Regions from separate parts of the Cumulibacter manganitolerans genome, predicted to be linked through region 2. Evidence: riboswitches for the same ligand, from Rfam matches in the RefSeq annotation. Region 2 holds a riboswitch; each other region holds the start of a gene.
What was found. A riboswitch is a leader RNA that binds a small molecule or an ion and turns the genes downstream of it on or off. The one in region 2 is predicted to bind S-adenosylmethionine.

Region 1: another riboswitch for S-adenosylmethionine. It lies ahead of F8A92_RS11005 (bifunctional o-acetylhomoserine/o-acetylserine sulfhydrylase); the one in region 2 lies ahead of F8A92_RS05725 (flavin reductase family protein).
Region 3: another riboswitch for S-adenosylmethionine. It lies ahead of F8A92_RS05360 (LLM class flavin-dependent oxidoreductase); the one in region 2 lies ahead of F8A92_RS05725 (flavin reductase family protein).
Region 4: another riboswitch for S-adenosylmethionine. It lies ahead of F8A92_RS02030 (hypothetical protein); the one in region 2 lies ahead of F8A92_RS05725 (flavin reductase family protein).

Annotation. Positions count from the first base shown of each region.
Region 1 covers NZ_WBKP01000027.1:7,766-9,939, reverse strand. The annotation lists gene F8A92_RS11005 (bifunctional o-acetylhomoserine/o-acetylserine sulfhydrylase) at 1-1,163, opposite strand, end outside; SAM riboswitch class IV at 1,209-1,326, opposite strand; gene F8A92_RS11000 (cold-shock protein) at 1,556-1,759, shown strand; partial or broken gene F8A92_RS10995 (transglutaminase-like domain-containing protein) at 1,830-2,066, opposite strand; gene F8A92_RS10990 (amidase) at 2,132-2,174, opposite strand, start outside.
Region 2 covers NZ_WBKP01000010.1:23,908-26,081, reverse strand. The annotation lists gene F8A92_RS05730 (indolepyruvate ferredoxin oxidoreductase family protein) at 1-518, shown strand, start outside; SAM riboswitch class I at 583-675, shown strand; gene F8A92_RS05725 (flavin reductase family protein) at 938-1,414, shown strand; gene sfnG (dimethylsulfone monooxygenase SfnG) at 1,453-2,174, shown strand, end outside.
Region 3 covers NZ_WBKP01000009.1:50,434-52,607, forward strand. The annotation lists gene F8A92_RS05355 (CaiB/BaiF CoA transferase family protein) at 1-480, opposite strand, end outside; SAM riboswitch class IV at 613-727, shown strand; gene F8A92_RS05360 (LLM class flavin-dependent oxidoreductase) at 1,019-2,174, shown strand, end outside.
Region 4 covers NZ_WBKP01000003.1:115,573-117,746, forward strand. The annotation lists gene F8A92_RS02025 (acyl-CoA mutase large subunit family protein) at 1-371, shown strand, start outside; gene F8A92_RS02030 (hypothetical protein) at 487-852, opposite strand; SAM riboswitch class IV at 887-998, opposite strand; gene F8A92_RS02035 (maleylpyruvate isomerase family mycothiol-dependent enzyme) at 1,107-1,853, shown strand; gene F8A92_RS02040 (co-chaperone YbbN) at 1,885-2,174, shown strand, end outside.

The sequences.
Region 1 (2,174 bases), on a different contig from region 2:
AGCGAGCGCACGTCGCCGATGTTGGCGACGTGGCTGTGCAGCGTCAGCGCGTCGACGAACCTCGCGCCCGCCTCCTTGCCGCCGGCGATCTCGAAGGACAGCACCGCGCCGGCGCCCTTGGGCGTGTACTTCTGCGCGAGGTCGTAGTACGGCGAGCCCTCGAGCGAGGACCAGATGACCTTCTCGACCTGCGGGTGCCCCTGCAGGAACTCCGCGACCTTGCGGGTGTTCTCCAGGTGCCGGTCCATCCGCAGGCTGAGGGTCTCGATGCCCTGCGAGACGAGGAACGCGTTGAACGGCGAGATCGCCGGCCCCAGGTCGCGCAGCAGCTGCACGCGGGCCTTGAGGATGAACGACAGGTTCGCCCCGAACGCCGAGCCGACGCCGAGGTCCTTGGCGTAGGTCAGCCCGTTGTACGACGGGTCGGGCTGGTTGTAGTTCGGGAAGCGCTCCGGGTGCTGCGCGAAGTCGAAGCTGCCGCCGTCTACGATCACGCCGGCGATCGACGTCCCATGGCCACCGAGGTACTTCGTCGCGGAGTGGATGACGACGTCGGCGCCGTGCGAGAGCGGGTTGAGTACGTACGGCGTGGCGATCGTGTTGTCGACGATGAGCGGGACGCCGGCGTCGTGCGCGACGGCGGCGATCGCCTCGATGTCGAGGATCTGGCCGGACGGGTTGGCGATGGTCTCGCCGAAGAACAGCTTGGTGTTGTCGCGGACGGCGTCCTTCCAGGACTGCGGATCGGTCGGGTCGGTGACGAAGGTCGTCTCGATGCCGAGCTTGCGCAGCGTGTGCTTGAGCAGGTTGTAGGTGCCGCCGTACAGCGACGGCGAGGCGACGACGTGGTCGCCGGCCTCGGCGACGTTGATGATCGCCAGCGTCTCCGCCGACTGCCCGGAGGCGAGCAGCAGCGCGCCCACGCCGCCCTCCAGGGCGGCGATCCGTCCCTCGACCGCCTCCTGGGTGGGGTTGGTGATGCGGGTGTAGATGGGGCCGAGGTCGCTGAGGGCGAAGCGGGCCGCGGCCTGCTCGGCGTCCTTGAACACGAACGACGTCGTCTGGTAGATCGGCAGCGCGCGCGAGCCGGTCACCTCGTCGGCGGTCTGGCCGGCGTGGATCTGCTTGGTCTCGAACGACCAGTTCTCAGGGGCGGTGCTCATGACAGTTCTCTCCCGTGGAGGTCAGGGGTCCTTCGATGCCGAAAGAACCCGCGCTTGCAGGCGATCGGACCTGATCGCCTGCCCGGTCCTCACCCGGAGCACCCCACCGCAGGTGGAGGGTTGCCGTCCAGCCAGCCGGGGCTTGTCGCTGGATCTCGTGACCTGGTTCAAATTTATACGACACCGGATCGGGGCCCGGCAGCCGGGGCGTCGTTCGCCGGAAGGTCCCGATGACGTTGTGGTTTTGTTACCCGTTGTCAATCGCACCGGCCAGCGCGCTCCCGGTAACGTGAGCGCCGGTCGTCGTTCAGCACCTGCAGTGTGTGTGCGGGGAGCAAGACCCGGGCCCGGCAACCGTGGGGCCTGAACCCAGCATCACATCAGGAGTGCACGTGGCACAGGGAACCGTGAAGTGGTTCAACGCCGAAAAGGGCTTCGGCTTCATCGCTGTCGACGGCGGCCAGGACGTCTTCGTCCACCACTCGGCGATCGTCATGGACGGCTACCGCGCCCTCGACGAGGGCCAGCGCGTCGAGTTCGAGGTCACCCAGAGCGACAAGGGCCCGCAGGCCGACCAGGTCCGCATCGTCGGCTGACCCGCATCACCCTCTGATCTGCCCGAAGGGCCCGCACCGAGTCTCGGTGCGGGCCCTTCGGCGGTCCGGGTCAGAGCAGCGGGATCAGGGCGGTGCGGTCCTCGACGGGCAGCCACCACTGGCCGTCGACGAACGCCTCGGCGACGGCATGGAAGTCCATCGGGTCCAGCCCCGGCGCGTAGACCGCGGCCAGCCGTGCGGGGACCGACATCCCCCGCAGCAGGGCGATGACGAGGTGCGCGAAGTCGCGGCACACCCCCTGGCGCTGCCGAACTCGGACTGCGCGACGTGGAACAGCACGTCCACTCGCTGTACCGGCTGGGCCGGAGGTACACCTGCTCCGTGCGTTTCATGCGATCCTTCCGGGCCGCCTCAGACGGCGAGCCGCGTCCCATTCTCCGACAGCTCGGCGAAC
Region 2 (2,174 bases):
AGAACGTCGCCAAGCAGCTGTACAAGCTGATGGCCTACAAGGACGAGTACGAGGTGGCCAGGCTGTCGCTGGACCCCAAGCTGCGCGCCGACATCAAGGCCACCTTCGGCGAGGACGCCTCGTTCGCGTTCAAGCTGCACCCGCCGATGCTGCGGGCGCTGGGCATGGACTCCAAGATCGCGCTGCCGCAGCCGGTCGGCGAGGCGGCGTTCAAGGCTCTGGTCAAGATGAAGCGCCTGCGCGGCACGCGGCTGGATCCCTTCGGCAAGGCGGAAGTACGGCGCGTCGAGCGCGCTCTCATCGACGACTACCGCAGCGAGATCGACGGGCTGCTCGGCACGCTGAGCGCGGCGAACCTCCCGGTCGCCGCGCAGATCGCCGACCTGCCGGACATGATCCGCGGGTACGAGGAGATCAAGCTGGGCAACGTCCGGGCCTATCGCGACCGGCTCGCGACGCTGCGCTCGAACTACGCCCGCACGAGTACGTCCGGGAAGGCGACCGAGGGGGTCCAGTAGCGCGGCGATGTGACGACGATCGCGAGACAGTTGACCGCGGGGCGGATGGCGTGCTCGAATATGCGCACCATCCAGAGCGGCTGAGAGATCTGGCTCGACGACGCCGCAGCAACCACCCCGATCTCGGGACAGGTGCTCACGCCAGGATCGATGGAGGACTCCATGCGCCACACCGCCCCGCCGCGGTCGCACCATCCGCACCTGCGCATCTTCGTGGACCTCATGCGCCGCGGCGTCGGCGACTGTTGCTGACGCCCGCCTAGCACCGCCTCCGTCTCTCGCGCGCGCCGCGCGCCGCCTTCTTCTCGGTTCGATCGCCTACCCGGCGGTCGATCCTCGCGCATCATCTTCACGTCTGGTTCCGAATTCCCATGTGCATCGCCTGCCCTCCCGCCTCCGTCCGCCCCTTCGAACGCGCCGTGGCCCGCTCGGTGTTCCGCCGCGCCGCCTACCCCACCTGGATCATCACCGGCTCCACCGACGACGGCCCCGTGGGCTTCACCGCGACCTCCGTCGTCTCGGTCTCCATGGAGCCACCGCTGGTGAGCTTCAACCTCAGCCGGACGTCGTCGTCGATCGGCGCGATCCGCCGCGGCGACCGGATCGCCGCGCACCTGCTCGACGCCGCGCAGACCGACCTTGCCGGCCGGTTCTCGCGGGACCCCTCCGCGCGGTTCCCCGACGACGGCAGCTGGCGACCGGACAGCAACGGCCTGCCGGCGCTCACCGACACCTGCGCCCGCCTGGTCCTCGTCGTCCGCGAGCTGGTGGAGGCCGGGGACTCGTACGTCGTGCTCGCCGCCGTCGAGAAGGGCTCGGTCAACTCGGCGGTCCCGCTGCTGCACCACCGCGGCGCGTTCACCCCCGGCGACCGCCTGCTCCCGTCCGCCTCCTAGCCCAGCCGCTTTCCCATCATGAAAGGGATGTCATCCTCATGACCTCCGCACCCCTGCACTTCGCCTACTGGGTCCCCAACGTCTCCGGCGGCCTCGTCGTGTCGAACATCGAGCAGCGCACCAGCCACAGCCCGGCGTACAACATCGACCTGGCCCGCACCGCCGAGCAGGTCGGGTTCGACTACGCGCTCACCCAGGTGCGCTACCTCGCGTCGTACGGCGCGGACGCGCAGCACGAGTCGGTCAGCTTCTCGCTGGCGCTGCTCGCGGCCACCGAGCGGCTGAAGGTGATCGCCGCCGTCCACCCGGGGCAGTGGCCGCCGCACGTGCTCGCCAAGCTCGCGGCCACCGCGCAGGAGACCACGAACGGCCGGTTCTGCCTGAACGTCGTCTCCGGCTGGTTCAAGCGCGAGTACACCGACCTCGGGCTCGACTGGCTCGATCACGAGGAGCGCTACCGGCGCAGCGAGGAGTTCATCGAGGTGCTCCGCGGGCTGTGGGACGAGGACGGCTTCACCTACCGCGGCGACTTCTACCGCACCCGTGACGTCACGTTCCGGCCCCAGCCGAAGGTGGCGCCCGAGGTCTTCCAGGGCGGCAACTCGACGTCCGCCCGCGCGATGGCGGCCCGCCTGTCGGACTGGTACTTCATGAACGGCAACACCGTCGACGGCGTCCGCGAGCAGGTGCTGGACGTCGGGGCCCAGGCCGAGCGCAACGGCCACCGCGTGCGGTACGGGCTCAACGGCTTCGCCGTCGT
Region 3 (2,174 bases), on a different contig from region 2:
CATCGCCATCCCGCCAAGAGCCAGATGCACCAGATCGCTGCCGAGGAACCCGGCCCAGGGGCCGTCCTCGCCGAACGGGGTGATGCGCAGGTACACGAGCCCTGGGTTCGCCCGCGACAGCGCGTCGTGGCCCAGCTCGCGGTCGGCGAGGTAGCTGCCCGGACGCGCATCGATCACGACGTCCGCATGCTCGGCGAGGCGGGCGAACGCCTGCCGACCCGCCGGCGTGTCGAGATCGACGCTGACCGAGCGCTTGGCGACGTTGTAGTGCCAGAAGTAGAGGCTGCGCTCGGGGTGCGGCTCGTCGCGGTAGAAGGGGCCGTACCGGCGGGTGTGCTCACCGCCGAGCGGCTCGATCTTCACGACGTCGGCCCCGAGGCCGGCCAGCAGCTTGCCGGCGTACTCGCCCGCCTCGTCGGCGAGCTCGAGGACCCGCAGGCCGCCCAGATAGGTGTCCGTCGCCGGCCGCGCCTCGCTCATCTGCCTGCCTCTCCCGATCTCGTCCCTGCCCCGAGCCGACTACGCCCCGGGGAAGATGTCAACGTCATCCCACGGACGTGATGCCGCCCACAAGGGTTGGCGATCCGCGAATCGTCGTTTACTGTTCAACGAGGTCACGAGAGTCGCCGTCAAGCCCTGGCTCGGCGACCAGCAACCCCCGTCTCGCGGAGGGGTGCTCCAGGTGAGGACCGGGCCGGATCGCACGAGCGATCGGCAAGCGCGAGATCGCCGATGCGGAAGGAGAAGCCAGTCATGGACGCCACGTCTGGTATCCACGCCGCACACTCCCGGCCGCTGGCCGGTCACGAAGCCGCGTGGCGGCTGTACGTCGACCTGGCACTCGTCGCCAGCATGCGCTGTCCGCGCTAAGAGCGCGTTCCAGCCCGACGTTCGCTTCACACATCACCTGAGGGACACCTCCGTCCCGTCGCAGCCGCGGCACCGATTCCGCTTGCGCGCTCGACACGCCTTCCTTCTGCGGCGGTGATGTGCCCTTTCACCACGAGGTGCCTCCACCATGTCCACCAACCCCCCAACTCTTTCGCGCCCTTCCGAGAACATCGGGCTATCCGTCGCCCTCGACGGCGCTGGCTGGCATCCGGCCGCCTGGCGCGAGCCGGCGGCACGGCCCGCGGACCTGTTCAGCACCGCCTACTGGGCCGACCTCGCGGCCGAGGCGGAGCGCGGTCTGCTCGACTTCGTCACCATCGAGGACTCGCTCGGTCTGCAGTCCGATCACTTCGGCGGCCCACCCGACTCCCGAACCGACCAGGTTCGCGGCCGTCTCGACGCCGCCCTGATCGCCGCCGCACTCGGGCCGGTCACGTCCTCGATCGGCCTGGTGCCGACGGTCACGACCACCCACACGGAACCCTTCCACGTCTCGAAGTCACTCGCCACGCTGGATTTCGTCAGCCACGGCCGTGCCGGCTGGCGCGTCCAAGTCTCCAGCAAAGCACACGAAGCTGAGCATTTCGGACGGCGCCAGATCCCCGCTATAGGTCGGAACTGGGAGTCTGACGATGCGTCCCGTCGCGTGGTGCGCGAGCTGTTCGACGAGGCGGCCGACGTGATCGAGGCGGTTCGCCGGCTGTGGGACAGCTGGGAGGACGACGCGGAGATCCGCGACATCGCCACCGGCCGCTTCATCGACCGCGGCAAGCTGCACTACATCGACTTCGAAGGGCCGGCCTTCAGCGTCAAGGGGCCGTCGATCACCCCTCGACCGCCACAAGGCCAGCCGGTCGTCACCGCGCTCGCCCACGCCCAGATCCCCTACGAGCTGGCGGCCCGCGGCGCCGACCTCGTGTTCGTCACGCCCCAGACCGTCGACGAGGTGCCCGGGATCATCGAGCAGGTCCGGTCGGCCGAGGCGTCCGTCGCGCGCACGGGCACACCGCTGCTGATCAACGCCGATCTGCTCGTGGTGCTGGACCACACCGAGCAGGCGGCACGCGACCGCCGCCACCGTCTCGACGACCTGGCCGGCTCGGCGCTGCAGTCCGACGCCGCGATCATCGCCACCACGCCCGAGCGGCTGGCCGGCCTGCTGATCGAGTGGGCCGACGCCGGCCTAGACGGCTTCCGCCTACGCCCGGCCGCGCTGCCCACCGACCTCGTCGCGATCACCCGCGGCGTCGTCCCGCACCTGCAACGAGCCGGCGCCTTCCGCA
Region 4 (2,174 bases), on a different contig from region 2:
GCATCGAAGAGGGCTACTTCATGTCCGAGATCGCCGACGCCGCGTTCATCTACCAGGCGTCGCTGGAGAAGGGCGACAAGAAGGTCGTGGGCGTCAACACCCTCACCCAGACCGACGAGGAGGAGCTCGAGATCCTGCGGATCAGCCACGAGGTCGAGCTCGAGCAGCGTCGGGTGCTGGCCGAGCGCAAGGAGGGGCGCGACGAGGGACGGGTCCGCGCGGCCCTCGACGAGATGCTCGCGGCCGCGCGTGGCTCGCAGAACATGATCCCCTCGATGCTGGAGGCGTGCCGCGCCGAGGCCACGCTCGGCGAGATCTGCGACGCGCTGCGCGACGAGTGGGGCGTGTACCGGGAGCCGGCACGGTTCTAGCCGTCGTCCAGCGGCGGTCGCCGGAATCTGCGCAGCGGGCTTCGCAGGTGAAAGCGGGGAAGCTTCCCCGCTTTCACCCACGAAGCCCGCTTTCGCTGTGTGGGGGAAGGGCCGGCTACTCCTGCGGCGGCCGGTTCACGGCGATGCCGGTGCCGTCGGCGACGGAGGTGATGGCGGTCTGCGGCACCCGCAGCGCGGTGAATCCCCCGGACTCGATCCGCACGTTGATCCAGGTGCCGCCGAGGTCGACGGCGTGCAGGCCCTCGTGGACCCGCGCCGGGGCGCCGGCGGTGACGGCGAGCTCGCGGTCGTGCCACACCTCGACGGTCGGCTGCTCGGCGAGGTAGGTCAGCGTCAGCCGCCCGGTACGCCGGTCGTAGCCGTCCACCACCGCGTCCCGCCAGCCCCACCAGGTCTCCCCGAGCTGGCGGCCGTGGATGAAGTGCATCCGGTAGCCGGGTGCGTAGACGTGCTGGTCCATGGTGACCTCCTTCGTGCGCGGACGCGGAGTGTCCCGTCCGTCGTTCCGCTCGCGAGGGATCGCGGGCGGCCGGTCTGTCTCCGGAGCACCCGCGACGGGCGGGTTGCTGCCTGGCCAGCCGGAACTTTCCGCCAGGGCTCTGGACCTACGCCGAGCGTACGACGCCCGGGCGACAAGTTTTCGGTGCGCGCCCGTGGGCGGGTTCGGACGGACCGACCTGGGACGACGCGCACGGCGGTAACTAGGCTGGGGTGATGACCACCGTGCTGTCCCACGACACCTACCTCGCGGCGCTCGAGCGCTCGGCGGCGCGGCTCACCGAGTGCGCGCGCCGAGTCGGTCCGGACGCCGACGTCCCGTCGTGCCCGGGCTGGCGGGTCGGCGACCTGCTCGCGCACCTCGGCGGCGTGCACTCCTGGACCCGCGGCATCATCGCCGGCAACGGGCCCCGGACGCCGCGCGACGAGCCGTCGGGCGAGCTCACCCAGTGGTACGCCGACCAGGCCGGGGCGCTGGTCGAGGCGCTGCGCGCGGCCGACCCTGCCGCGCCGTCCTGGTCCTTCGGCAGCGACCGATCGGTCGGCTTCTGGATCAGGCGGCAGCCGCACGAGGTCGAGATGCACCGCGTCGACGTCGAGCTCGCCGGCGGCAACGCCGTCGCCTACGACGTCGAGCTCGCGGCGGACGGCGTCAGCGAGGTCCTCGACGTGATGGTCCCGAGGCGGCACGCCGACCAGCCCGCCGCGGTGGGTGCGCCCATCCGCCTGGTCGCCGCCGATACCGGCGACTGGTGGCTGCTGCTGCCGAGCGAGCGCACCGGTGTGGTCGACTACCGGCACGGCACCGGCGGCTCCGCGCCGCAGGAGGCGGCGGTGACCGCCACCGCGTCGGCGTCCGACCTCGTCACCGGCCTGTGGCGGCGCACGCCCTCCGACCGCTGGCAGATCGACGGCGACCGCGCCGTCCTCGACGCCCTGCTCGCCTCGGGTCTCACCCCCTGACCCAGCAGTCCGACCACGAAAGGACCCCCAAGTGACCAGGCCCCGCCCCCGTCCCCAGGCCCAGCAGGCCGCGCTGTCCGCGGCCCTGTCCGGAGCCGTCGACCTCAGCGGCCTCAAGGCGCGTGCCGACGCGGCGCGCTCGCAGGCCGGCCAGTCGGCGCTGCAGGCCGATGCCACGGAGCAGCCGCCCGCCTCGGGCGCCCAGCCGCCGTCGTCCGGCGCGCCCGACGCCGCTCCCGCCGGCGGCCAGGGCGGCCAGTACGTCGTCGAGGTGACCGAGGCCAACCTGCAGCAGCTCATCGAGCAGTCCATGCAGGTCCC